DNA from 3 places in the Peribacillus sp. NPDC101481 genome. Region 1 is predicted to be linked to each of the others. Evidence: predicted binding sites of a transcription regulator. Region 1 holds the regulator's gene; each other region holds the start of a gene.
What was found. The regulator LexA, encoded in region 1, represses DNA repair genes until DNA is damaged. The targets are predictions, from matches to a motif close to CGAACATATGTTCG.
Positions count from the first base shown of each region.

Region 1 (4,278 bases):
TATCTTTTGAGGAGTGACGTCATTACCTTCTGGATCAACGACCTTCACATGCTCCAACGTATCGGACATGGACTTTCTGAATGTTTCCAAATACTCACTTCTCAATTGGGTTTGCTCTTTCGCCTCAACTTCCGTCAAACCTTCAGCCTTTGCCTTTTTAGAAAGTTCATTAATACGGGCTATTTTTTCTTTTGATAACATAATTTCGCTCCTTCATAATCTCCGGATATTGTCATGGTATTAAAAAAAAAGCGAAATTACAAGTTCTAAGATTTACTTTCATTTGTATTCAGTTGATGTTCGAGAAAACGCCTGTTCACAGTAGCCTTTGAAACATTGTATCCAAAGCCCCTTAAAGTGGCTGCGATTTCTGCGAATGTCAATCCATTGGCCCGAAGTTTAATAATTTCTTCAATAGGGATTTCCATACGGTCCCTTCCAGTGGAATTCCTTTGATTCTGAAGGTTTTTTTGAGGACGGTATCCTTTTTCAACGGCTCTTATCATCCCGCGCTTTATTTTAAGATTATGTAGTTTCCTTTGGTATTCTTCTACAATACCGACTATCTGGATGACCATGGCATCCGAATCCGATAACTCAAGCTCCCCGTCATGTGAGAGTGTATAAATTTTAACATTTTCTTTAAGGATGACATGGAAAAGGGCTATTTTGGCATTCCCTCTTCCCAGCCTTGTTTCATCCTGGATTAATAGTACTTCGGCTTCTTTAGTTTTAAATAGTTCGAGCATGTCAAAAATGCCATCCCGATTCAACTCATAACCACTTGCCTGCTCTTTTATTATGGATATAACTTCAACATCCATCTTTTCTGCCAATTTGACTAACTCATCTTCCTGCCTTGCCAATGATGTTTCCTGTGACTCTTTTTCTGTGCTGACCCTACAATAGATTACCGCCTTCATAATACCCTACCTTCACTGCTTACTGCTCACTGGCCAAATTCTGGACAAGTTCTTCCCCTTTAACCGGTATGACGATGACTTGACCAGGTTTAATTGTATCCGCCCTGACACCATTATGCTCTTCTATCCAACCAATGAATTCTTTTTTTGTCAAATTTGCTTCTTCATATTCTTCAGCGATTCCCCATAGGGTATCACCTTCACTTACTTCTATAGAAAGGAAATCCTTTTTTGGATCATTGTTCAATGTACAAGAGAATAAAATTGAAAAGATGAATACTGATCCCGCTAATAGAATCGTATAAATATAATTTTTGTATAAATTTTTCATAAATATCCCTCCAAAGCGAATGTTCGTTCGTATGTTATGGTCAAATTATAATACGAACGTTTGTTTCAGTCAACAACAAAATTCGAACTTATGTTTGTATAGAATTGGGGGCCATGCTATAATGTAGCAAAGAACATTGGGGAAGAGGTGCACATATGACTAAACTATCAAAAAGGCAGCAAGATATTCTTGATTTCATTAAAGAAGAGGTCCGCCAAAAAGGGTATCCACCTTCCGTACGGGAGATTGGTGAAGCAGTGGGACTTGCTTCAAGTTCAACAGTACACGGGCATTTATCACGCCTGGAAAGCAAAGGCCTGATTAGACGTGACCCAACCAAGCCAAGGGCCATTGAAATAATGAATTTGGAGGAAGCGAACAATATTCCCAAAGTCAATGTCGTGAACGTGCCGTTACTTGGAAAAGTAACAGCGGGAATGCCGATAACGGCCATTGAGAACATAGAAGAATACTTTCCGCTTCCCGAAAGCATGGTTCCACATGATGACCATGTATTCATGCTGGAAATCATGGGTGAAAGTATGATCGAAGCAGGAATTCATGATGGGGATTATGTCATCGTGAAACAACAAAGCAATGCCAATAATGGAGATATCGTCGTGGCCATGACGGAAGATGATGAAGCCACTGTAAAACGATTCTTTAAGGAACCGGATTACATAAGGCTTCAGCCTGAGAACTCGAATATGGAACCAATTATTTTACGAGATGTTTCGATACTTGGAAAAGTAATAGGCTTATATAGACAAATACACTAAAAGCGCTAACCGCGCTTTTTTTGTTTGTTTAATCTATGTCCCGAATTCTCTCAATATGCATATGGAATTTTAATAGAATCAAGTTTTCATGGGAATTTAAACGTCCTTAATTACGAACGGAAGTATATGATCGCCTAATATGTACTTTGGTAACAATCTGATTACAATAAAAAAGAGAGCTTTAACTACCGCTCCCAGTTAAAATTCACTTCACTCGTAATCTTTGGTTCACTTTAATTAGGTTAAGATCTACCAAGCCGTTCCACTGTTGAATCTGCACTTGTGTAGAACCGTATGCTTTTGCAAGCGCAGAGACGGTATCCCCTTTTTGGACAATATGATAAACCTCTTCTATACTTGCATCATATTTTGTTAAATCGCTTGTTTCGATAAGGTTCACCAGTTTTTCAATATAGTTGGGATCCGAGGCGTACCCAGCATCGAAAATTGCTTTGAGTGCTTTTCTGTAATCTTTTTCTCCAATGACAGCCGTATAAAGACTTCTATTCCATGAAGTCCCCTTTACATATAAATTGGCAAGATCTCTAAGACTTTCTTCCCAAGATGGGTATTTTCTGAATTTGTTCCATACTTGAACGGGTACGCCATTGACATATTCCATTGTCTGAATGATGACAGACTCACCCTTGAAGTCACCTTTTGTACCGAATATATTTTTTCCTTTGCTTGCTAATAAACTTGTCCCATATCCACTCTCCAAACAAGCTTGTGCAATGACAACAGAAGGTAATATTTTAAATTCCTGTTGAATTTTCTGGGCATAGGGAGCAATTTCCTTAATAAATGTTTCCTTGCTCATTAGAACCTCCCATCAATGGTTTTACTTTATTTTTCACTGTTCATCTTCATTCTTATCGTATTCTCATCTATGAAAAAGGTTACAGCAAGTCCCATACAAAAGGTTCTGATGTTTGGCTAATTGTTTTTATTATAGATTTCTTACCTAGAGTGGCCTGCTTCGAGTATTATTTATCCATTTCCCTACCAAACAGGAAAAGCCGTCAATCCATTTAATTAAATGGATTGACGGCTTTTCCTATTGAACACTGAAAATCTTCAAAACTTGTTCGTTAATTTTAAATTTGTAATTATTTATTTTTGTATAAAACCTTGATGAAAAACAAAAACTATTTTTAAAAACTTCATTTCAAGGTGGTGAAATCATGGACTACCCAACCGTCCATACAAACTTCTGGGATGCAGTGATAGCCATTCCTACCATCATGATTCTTACTCAACTTATTAAGGTCATGTTTCATATTCATCCAAAATTCGTCCCTACCATCGCTTTGGGTCTTGGCTTGTTCATTTCCATTTTCATCAGTCATCGTCATCACTTGGTTTCAGGAATTTTCATGGGCTGGTTTTATGGCTATGCAAGCATAGGCAATTATGCTGCACTCAAAACTGGTATTTTGTCTTATAGAGAATCCTACAAAAAGACGGATTAAATCTATTCTTGTTGTCTAGCTGAAATTCATCAATCTTTTTATTGCTAGATGACCTTACTAGCTTTATTTCCCATCGAACACCATTAATTTAATCGCTGTATTAGTAATTACAAACTGGCTGAATCCTTTGGCTAAAACAAACCACCCATGTTAGCACCACATTACATCCAAAAAAACCTTTTCAATTACGAGAAGGGATTTTTTGGATGTAATGTGGGTTATTATGTTTTTTACACTCCTGCCGAGGCGGCTTGGTAGGATCTGCGGAAAGGGAGCGGATTTCTGTATTCAACTGGATCTATTATTCAAGAAAAGACTGAAGGCAAACTTCGAATTTGTCTACAGTCTGATACCCTCTCAAAGAAGAGAATGCATTTCACTATTTCTCAATATAGACCGAACGAATCATTGTCCGGGTTCTTTCAGTACCATCCACATTTTTTTCCTTGACATCTATTGTTACATTATAAACACCTGACTTAGGTACTTCCGGAAGGGTGCCAGTAAAATTTTCTGTATCCATTGCCTTAATTGAGCTTTTTTCACTAATTTCATTACCTGTTTCATCTATTAGATGAAACAAAAATGTTGTGCTGATTGGCCTTTTTTTATCATTCATTGGGTTCTTTATTAAAAATTTCGCATCTTTTTGCTTAACTTTACCGGCCATACTTAATGTAATGGGATTCTTTTCGTTAAATTGTGCTGTGAACAGGTAGGCGTCTTTTGGCGATTTAGTCTTCATACGCACTTTCCAATCACCAATTTCAAGG
Region 1 is NZ_JBIWNJ010000002.1:1,276,305-1,280,582, reverse strand. It holds gene ACIROD_RS16205 (DUF896 domain-containing protein) at 1-201, opposite strand, end outside; gene ACIROD_RS16200 (YneB family resolvase-like protein) at 267-923, opposite strand; gene yneA (cell division suppressor protein YneA) at 943-1,254, opposite strand; gene lexA (transcriptional repressor LexA) at 1,410-2,033, shown strand; gene ACIROD_RS16185 (glucosaminidase domain-containing protein) at 2,239-2,853, opposite strand; gene ACIROD_RS16180 (hypothetical protein) at 3,218-3,505, shown strand; gene ACIROD_RS16175 (esterase/lipase family protein) at 3,885-4,278, opposite strand, start outside.

Region 2 (4,278 bases), on a different contig from region 1:
GCTGCTCTTCTGCAGTAAAAGGCGGTTTGATTCGAGAAAGAAGTCCATCTCGCTGATCGATCAGCTTTGTGATCCTTTCTATTTTATCATCACGCTCTGTAATCGTGTGATTTTCCAGAACGGCAAGTAATTCAACAGTCAAATCATGAAAGGTCCTAATCACCATTACACTTGACCGCTTTGGGTAAATTGTTTTTTCCGATTGATTTGAATTACTTCCTTCCAAGTATTCCGGAACTCAGTAACAAGGCCCTCCGCTTCTTCCAAGGCAGAAACATCATTTTTCATATTCGCTTCTATCAGACGCCGGTTTATGAAATCATATAGACTCATCATATCTTTGGATACATCCGCATCCATATTCAGTGTCACCATCAATTCGCGGATGATATTTTGCGCCTTGATGATGTTCGTATTCTTCGCTTCGATATTTCCTGCTTCAATGGCCTTCTTCCCAAGCATGATGAACTTCAAACAGCCATTATAAAGCAGTAATGTAAGCTCTCCCGGGGATGCTGTGTTGACTGAATTTTGCTGATACGATTGATAAGGATTATTTATTGCCATATTTAACTTCCTTTCCGACTTACCTTAACTAAAATAAGAAGCTAACGATGCACTTTGGCTGTTTGCCTTTTGAATCGCTTTTTCCATCGCCGTGAACTGGTTGTAATAGCGGGATTCCAATTTCGTTAGCTTTGCCTCAAATGTTGAAATCTTCTTATCCAGCCCATCGACCAATTTTCCGATTGTAAAATTGTTATTAACAAATCCGGCCTTCCCGGCCTTTTCAGTAATCGCCTTCATTGATGATTCTATATCATCCCTTAACCGGCGCGCGAGGCCTTTGTCGCTCTTTTCTGGCCCATTGGCCATGAACATATCATAAATCGCATTGGGATCCTCACTAATGGCTGCCCGGAGCTTGTCCTCATCAATCGTTAATTTACCGCCCTCCAAATAATTTTTGGTGGTGGTGATCCCCAAACTGCTGAGATTGTTTTTTCCTGTGATCCCATCCACCGAGGTGTATAGGGATGACCTCATTGTGGTCAAGAGGCTTTTTAACGTCGAATCCCCTTTTAATGTTCCGCTCTTCGCTTTTTCTTCCCACAGCTTCACTTCATCCTCTGTCATTGCCTTTTTTTGCTCAGAGGTAAGCGGGGTAAAGGAGCGATATTTAGCTTCACCCGTTTTATCTTGAACCTTTTTAATGACATCATTGTATTTATTCACAAACTGAGTGATCGTGTCCAGGATGGCATCCACATCAGCTGTTGATGAGAATGTGACTGTATCCGTCGTTTTTTGCTTTACCGTTATTTCCGCTCCATTAATCTGAAACGTATTCGAAGGACGGGAAATGTCCAGGCCATTATAAGTAATCGATGCATTTTCCCCTATTGTGCCGCCAGTTCCTTCATTGTTACTGCTCATTTTTAGCACATTGAAGAAATCTCCGGTACTCCCTAACTCAATTTCAGGCCGATCTTTTATATCACCTGTATTTTTAGCAGTGATGGAAAACTTCTGGGACGTTTCATCGAAAAATAGAGTCACTCCCGAGTTTGCATTAATTTTATTTATTACACTTTCTAACGTATCGTCCGCATTAAGGGTAAGAGTATACGGTTTTTCCACTGTTGCGCCATCTTTTACTTCCGTATCAAAACCGCCATCCTTATTGATGGACAGTATCGTAATATCTTGAGGAGTCGTGATTCCCAATTCCGATAGTTTCTTTTTCGGGTCGGTAACAGCTGATTTTTCTGTACTTGTCATGGTTGCTGCCTTGGCAAGCCCATTCACTTTTATATTCCCGGAAAAATCACTGGTCGAATTCACATTTCTCACTGATACAGCATCGGGATTCGATACCGTCACCTTCTTTTTAATAAAGGAAGACTGCTTCCCAATTCCATCACGAATGAGCGTATCCAATTCTGATAAAGCTGTATTTATCGAACGGTAATCATCCCGCTGCCACTCGGAATACTGCTTTTTCTGTGTCAGTTTATCCAATGGCACCCGTTCTGCCTGCATCATGCTCTTAACTAATTCATCAATGTCCATCCCGCTTGCTAAACCACTGATTCGTACCAAAATTGATCACCCGCTTATATTTTTTCATCCACCATTATGCCGACAAACTCCGTCATTGCCGCATAGAAGTCCAATAACTTCTTCGGGGGAATTTCCCTGATCGTCTCATCCGTTACATCATCCACTACCTTGACATAGTACTCATTCAGCTTCTCATGATATTCAAAACGAACCGCCGTATGTGTCGGATTCAGGAAGGTGTTCAAACTATCCACCATTTCCTGCACCTTTTCTTTTGATGGCATATCAGTAGATTCCACACTTTGCTCCGAATAGGCTAGCGTATTCATTTCCCGCTGATAAAATGAACTGATTCCTTCCGAGATTGCTGTTCAAAGTTGTGAGGAAAGGATATTTGTGGACAAACTCTCCAGCATCTAAATAGCCCCCAATATGATATCTTTACTTTTTATATCGGTTCCGAAATGGAACTTTACAGTACATACAAAGGATTTATTATTAAATAGAGAACAAACATTCGCTATCGGAGGGGATAACATTATAAAATGGGATTAAGAAGATGAGCTTACACTCTTATATAAGGAGGTTTTCATAATTAATCTTACTGAAATCCAGAAAAATATATTATATGCCAGCATTATAAGTGACGGTGAAATCACGAAAATTTATAAAAATAGCAGGAGAAAGAACAACAGCTACCGGGAGCACTACGGCACATCTCAGGGAGATTATCGAAAATGGAAAATTTCCTTTTTTGATGGATTATTATATATCACTCCGGCAAGCCAATGTGTCCGTTCCGCTTCTTTAGAATTATTCACCAATTTATTCCCACACTTTTACAGTGATGATGGAACTAAACATCTCCCCTTCACATTATTGAAACATTGCATTTTACCACATTTCCTAACTATTCTATACATGTATGATGGCTCTTTAAGCATCTCATACAGGGTAAATCATAATAAAAAAATTATTTACCTCACACCGCATATTTACCTTTACCTTCAATGTTATCCTAAAGACGAATTAGAGAAACTAAAGGAACATATATTTACCACATATCATTTATCCTTAAAGCTGAGCTCTCGTAAAGATGGATATGGATATATTCTAAAAACTACTTCTGTTAAAGAAACTTTTCGTTTCCTCGAACTAATCGAACCTGTTGCAAAAACTTGTTCTTCCATGTTATATAAAACCTCTTGGGAATTCCGAAATCAAAAAGAAATACTCAGGTGGAAATCTAAGTATCCTGATTACACGATTCTTACCAGCAGTTCAGATCGCTCTAAACCCTATTCTCCAGATGAAATTAAATTACTAAGACAACTTAAAGAAAATGGTTATACAACAAATGAAATTGCAAAGATGCTAAAAAGAAGTTATTGGTCCGTTACTTATAAATGGCAAGAAATAAAAAAACTAAACTAACGCCAAAACGTGATAGTATTTTGGAGCTAAATAATGTTAATCTAACCGATCCTTTATATTTTTCGATAAAAAAAGAGACTCTAGTAAAACTAGAGTCTCTTTCAGGTAATCTAAAATTAACGAAGAAGTTGTAAAACTCCTTGTGGTTGTTGGTTCGCTTGCTTTGCGACTATGTCTTTCGATCATAGAACAGACTATATCTTCACCCTTATCTTATAAGGGGCTGGGCACTTCGAATGGCTTTTGCCACCCTACGGATTTCATTGCCATAGCTTTCACCTTAGACTGTATATCCTAGTCGTTGAACCTTCTCCAGAGTTTCCTCAAAGGAGCTTGGCTGCTGATTATCCATTATGTCATCTCCATCATTTTCAGACCATCACGCTTACCGTTTCCAGTTACGTTGTGGTTGATGCAGCTTTAGGAAGTTCCAGCAATTCACCCAGTCATAATTTTATCCATTACTGGATAAAACGCCCTTCAAATTTACCTCAGAAGTTGTAAAACTCCTTGAGGTGCGGAATTTGCTTGAGCTAGCATTGCTTGAGATGCTTGCGCCAAGATAGAGTTTTTAGTTTGCTCCATCATAGTCTTAGCCATATCTGTATCACGAACACGTGATTCAGCAGCAGTCAGGTTTTCAGAAGAAGTTCCTAAGTTGTTGATCGTATGCTCTAATCGGTTTTGGTTAGCACCTAGTTTAGAACGTTCAGCTGATACAGTGTCAATTGCAGATTGAATAACTGTGATTGCTGCAGATGCATTTTTAGCATTAGAAAC
Region 2 is NZ_JBIWNJ010000003.1:310,505-314,782, reverse strand. It holds gene fliT (flagellar protein FliT) at 1-166, opposite strand, end outside; gene fliS (flagellar export chaperone FliS) at 166-567, opposite strand; gene ACIROD_RS20215 (flagellar hook-associated protein 2) at 592-2,103, opposite strand; gene flaG (flagellar protein FlaG) at 2,118-2,363, opposite strand; gene ACIROD_RS20205 (DNA endonuclease) at 2,656-3,498, shown strand; gene ACIROD_RS20200 (flagellin N-terminal helical domain-containing protein) at 3,985-4,278, opposite strand, start outside.
Region 2: a site for LexA is predicted at 2,571-2,584, ahead of ACIROD_RS20205 (DNA endonuclease). Genes of this name have one in related genera too.

Region 3 (4,278 bases), 710 kb from region 1:
CTCAACGGCAATTCTGGCCAGCTCCAAGCATTGTTCCGAAGTCAATGTAGACCAAGGTATATTATGTTCCTTCAAGTAATCGGAAATCATTTTCAACGCTCCATGGAACATCTCGCCTATATCCGGTGCATCCAAACGGAAAATTTGCCGTTCCCTCAATTTCAAGCCATGAGCGGCATAATGGGAAAACGGGCAGCTATTGAACATTTCCATCCTGGATACACTCGTAAGAATGCTCTCACCGTATAATTGCTTACTAGTTTCCTCAGATAATTTCTTTGTCCTATTTTGATAAAAAAGGCTCGATAAAACCTTAGTTGCTGAAGGACCGGCCCTTTCATCATCAATAATGGCATTATACACATCCCACCATAGTGAATGGATTGGATAGTTTCTTTTTTTCAGCTGCAATTGGGCAGCCAGGTACGATAGTGCCACATCATGATTCGCAGCATATTTCACCTGTTCCTCAGCAGGCAGATCGGACGGATCGTTCATATAATACACTTCGGAAACGTTAGGCAATACGTCCCTTACCCGTTTTAAATAGGATGAGGGTAAAAGAGCCTTTCCTTCCTCATCGGCAAGCGGATATGATAAATAAAGTGCCTCAGCAGGCGTAGTGAATGCTTTGTACGCTGTGAACTCCTCATCCAGCAGGCGCACTTTTGAACTTGGGGCAACATCAAGTCCGCCAGCCAGCAGCACATCACGATCACTATCTGAAAAAATTCCGTCAGATACAGCTTTTCCTGGCAAAACCCCTTCGTTCAGGCCGATAACAAAAGCTGTCTTCACATCATCCAGGCGGGATAAACCTAGATTAGCGACCAACACTTGGTCAATTGCCGGCGGTACCAAAGAAAATTCAAGAGATTCCAGACCAGCTTCAATAATTACTGCAAACTGTTTCATGGAGAGCTCTTCCCCGCTCAGCAGTTCAACGAATTGGTCCAATAGGTCGACAACCGCATTCCAAGTTTGCTCATGCTCTCTTGCCGATACCAAATCACCTGCTTCTTCTGCCTCTAGTTTTAGCTTTTCCAATTTTTCCGGCACATGCAATTCTTCAAGATATAGATAAAGGGCTTCACACAATTCCCTGCCATTAGCAGCCTTTTTAACACGTTTTGAGAGCTTCAAGATGGGCTCGGTAAATAATTGCTTCATCTCATTCAACTCTTGCTCAAGCTTCATTTCCTTATCCGTTTGGTTCCGGTCCTCGAGTTCCAGGCCGCGGAAGCGCCTGTAGGTCCAACGTTCTTTGGACGTCCACCTGCTTCCTTTAATGCCGCGGGCCAGCACATAGTTCTCCAGCTTATCTACCTGTTCGCGCATCCTATCATGATTTTTTTGCAGCGGAAATAGAAGCTCCGTCTTGATTGCACGAAATACCGGCTCATAACGCCAATAGCCATTGATGATCTCCAAAGTGGAACGAATCAGTTCAATCAGAGGATGATTCAGCATCGTCCGTTTGGAATCGACGAACAAGGGTATTTGATAATCCCGAAAAACGGTTTGTAAAATATCTGCGTATGCTTCCCCATTACGGACTAAAATCGCAATATCACGAAAACGGTGCTGTTTCTGTCTGACCAGCGACAAGATGTCCCGGGCAACTCCTTCAATCTCAGCTCTGCGGTTAACTGCCTGGGCGATCGTTACATCAGGTGACTGCTCAAACGTTTGTGCAGGACGAATGGCAAAATGAGTTTCCAGGTGATTCAGCCCTGGACTCTTTCCAAACCTTTCCGTCCCTTTTAAGATTCGATCTTCTGAAATCGGTATGCCATTCCTCAATCCAGACTGATAAAGGTGATGATAAAGATTACCCGTTTGCCTGAACAACTGCAAATCATCCGGGGCATATTGCCTGTAGGGCTGATCTAACGTCAGTGAGATCGTTACACTCCTGCACAGCTTCATCATTTCTTCCACAATCAATAATTCCTGTGGAGTCAAGCTATAAAAACCATCGATGTATATATCCGCATTCCTTATATATGAAGACTCTGGCATTTTCTCGATCAGCAAGGTGAAATAGTCTTCGGAATCTAAATATTTGTTGACCATTTCATCCTCAAAAGCCTGATAGACCAATTCAAGATCATGCAGTTTATCCTGAATGCCGCTGCCTGCCTGTGAGGTTTCTTGCAAATAGTTTTGAATGTCATCAGGTTGGATGCAATACTGCTTGAACTCGGCCAGCATTAGCTCCATCTGCGCAATGAACCCCTGTTTATCAGCAGATCGACGAAACATCTTTAACTCTTCCTTTTTATCTTCCATGATCTTCCGTATCAACATATTGACGCCGACACTGTCCAAATGCAGCCGGCTCATCCCCCCGGTTTCCTGAAGGACGCGCCATGCAAGCCTGCTAAAACTGAAAACCTGTGTCCGGATCATTCCGGCAAGGCCTGGTGTTTTAATTAATTTATATTCAGATAGAAACGTCATCTGATCAGGAACGAGGTAGATAATTGGATTTCCTTCGGGATCTTCTGCCAATTTGGAGCGGATTTCGTCCAATATATTCGAAGTTTTCCCTGCACCCGATCTTCCCAGTAAAAAACGGAGTGACATCTCTTTTTCCCCCTTACAACATAATATCTAGACCCATCATACCAGAAATACTTTCGTCTTTATGACTAGGTTTCTGTTTCCAATTAGATTTACTTTCTATTATTTTACCGTTTCCCTTTAAAAAACACCAATCGTACGTTCGCGTTTTCCCCCAAAAGAAAAAGCCCACATAATTTTGGGGCTTCCACAATCATTCACCTGTAAATTTAAAATTGAAATCATTGACCGGCCAATATCGAACATCCACTTTACCGACAACATTTTCAACCGGTATATAACCAAAATGACGGCTGTCAGCACTTTCAAGACGGTTATCACCCATGACAAAAAGCTTACCCTCCGGAACTTTGGTCATGTCCGTCAATTCTTTTAATGTAAAATCACCTGTAAAATCCTGTTCCGGGAAACCTTCCTTGAATTTCTCAAGATAAGGCTCATCCACTTTTTCACCATTTACGTAAAGCCAATCATCTTTATAACGAATTCGGTCACCTGCAATCCCTATGACTCGCTTAACATAATCTTCTTGTGAATTAGCATGAAAAACAATAATGTCAAAACGGTTGATATCATGAATCCGGTAATTGATTTTATTCACGACAAGTTTATTTCCATCTTCAAGGGTCGGCTGCATCGACTTCCCTTCAACATCATAGCTTGAAAAGAGAAATGTACGGATTAAGATGTAAATAACAAAAGCTATCATCGCTGGTTTTATCCAATCGGATAAAGAATTCTTGTTTGTTTTTTCCATCTAGTTCAACCCCTACTGCATTTATATATTAATTTATTGTCCTTCTTCTCTCTTCATGCTTTTATTTAGCCTGACTTCCAGTCTTTTTCCCACATACCATAGGATAAAGATGACGATTCCGATAATGATCGTTCGCACAGGCTTATGAATTAATGATACTAAATCGTAACCTACGAAGCTGATCGTAAAAATCATCACCGCTTTCCCACCCACTACTGCAAGTCCATATTGCAGGGTACTGACTTTTGAAAGTCCTGCCACGATATTAACGATAGCCGAGGGTGTAAAAGGGAAGCAGAGTAATATGAACAAAGGACCGAATCCATGGCTCTCAACCCAAACCATCAACCTCTGCACCTGTTTATGCTTTTGCAAAAATCGGAAAAACCTCATTTGACCATATCTTCTAATAATCCAAAAGATCAAAAAAGACCCCGCTACCGCACCAATCCAAGAAAATAAAAATCCCCACCAGAGACCAAAAGCCGTTGCATTAGCAAGCACGAACACCACTAAGGGCAAAAAAGGCAAAAATGCTTCCAACATCGGCAGCAAGATCCCAGGAATTGGACCGAATGAGCGATATTGCTGAATAAGTGCCGATATATGATCAAGTGTAAACCACTCACGTATAGTATCCAAATCCATAATTATCTCCCTCGACATGCTGCCATCATTGCAGCATAAACTTATTAAAAACTGTTTATTTTAGATATATCACTTTCCCCTGAAATTGCAAGAATTATTATCCATATATCTTCATACTTTCCCTATCTCCGGAAAACATAATCTTGTTAACGAATATTTCTTGATTTATCAAAACTGCTTGCATATACACTGAAAATACATTAGGATAAAAAAACAGAACGTATGTTCTTGTTTTGCAGAATATACATACTATTATTAAAAACGCGCTATTTTAGAAAGGGGCGGTC
Region 3 is NZ_JBIWNJ010000002.1:566,993-571,270, reverse strand. It holds gene addB (helicase-exonuclease AddAB subunit AddB) at 1-2,589, opposite strand, end outside; gene lepB (signal peptidase I) at 2,780-3,343, opposite strand; gene ACIROD_RS12745 (TVP38/TMEM64 family protein) at 3,377-3,991, opposite strand.
Region 3: a site for LexA is predicted at 2,718-2,731, ahead of addB (helicase-exonuclease AddAB subunit AddB). Genes of this name have one in related genera too.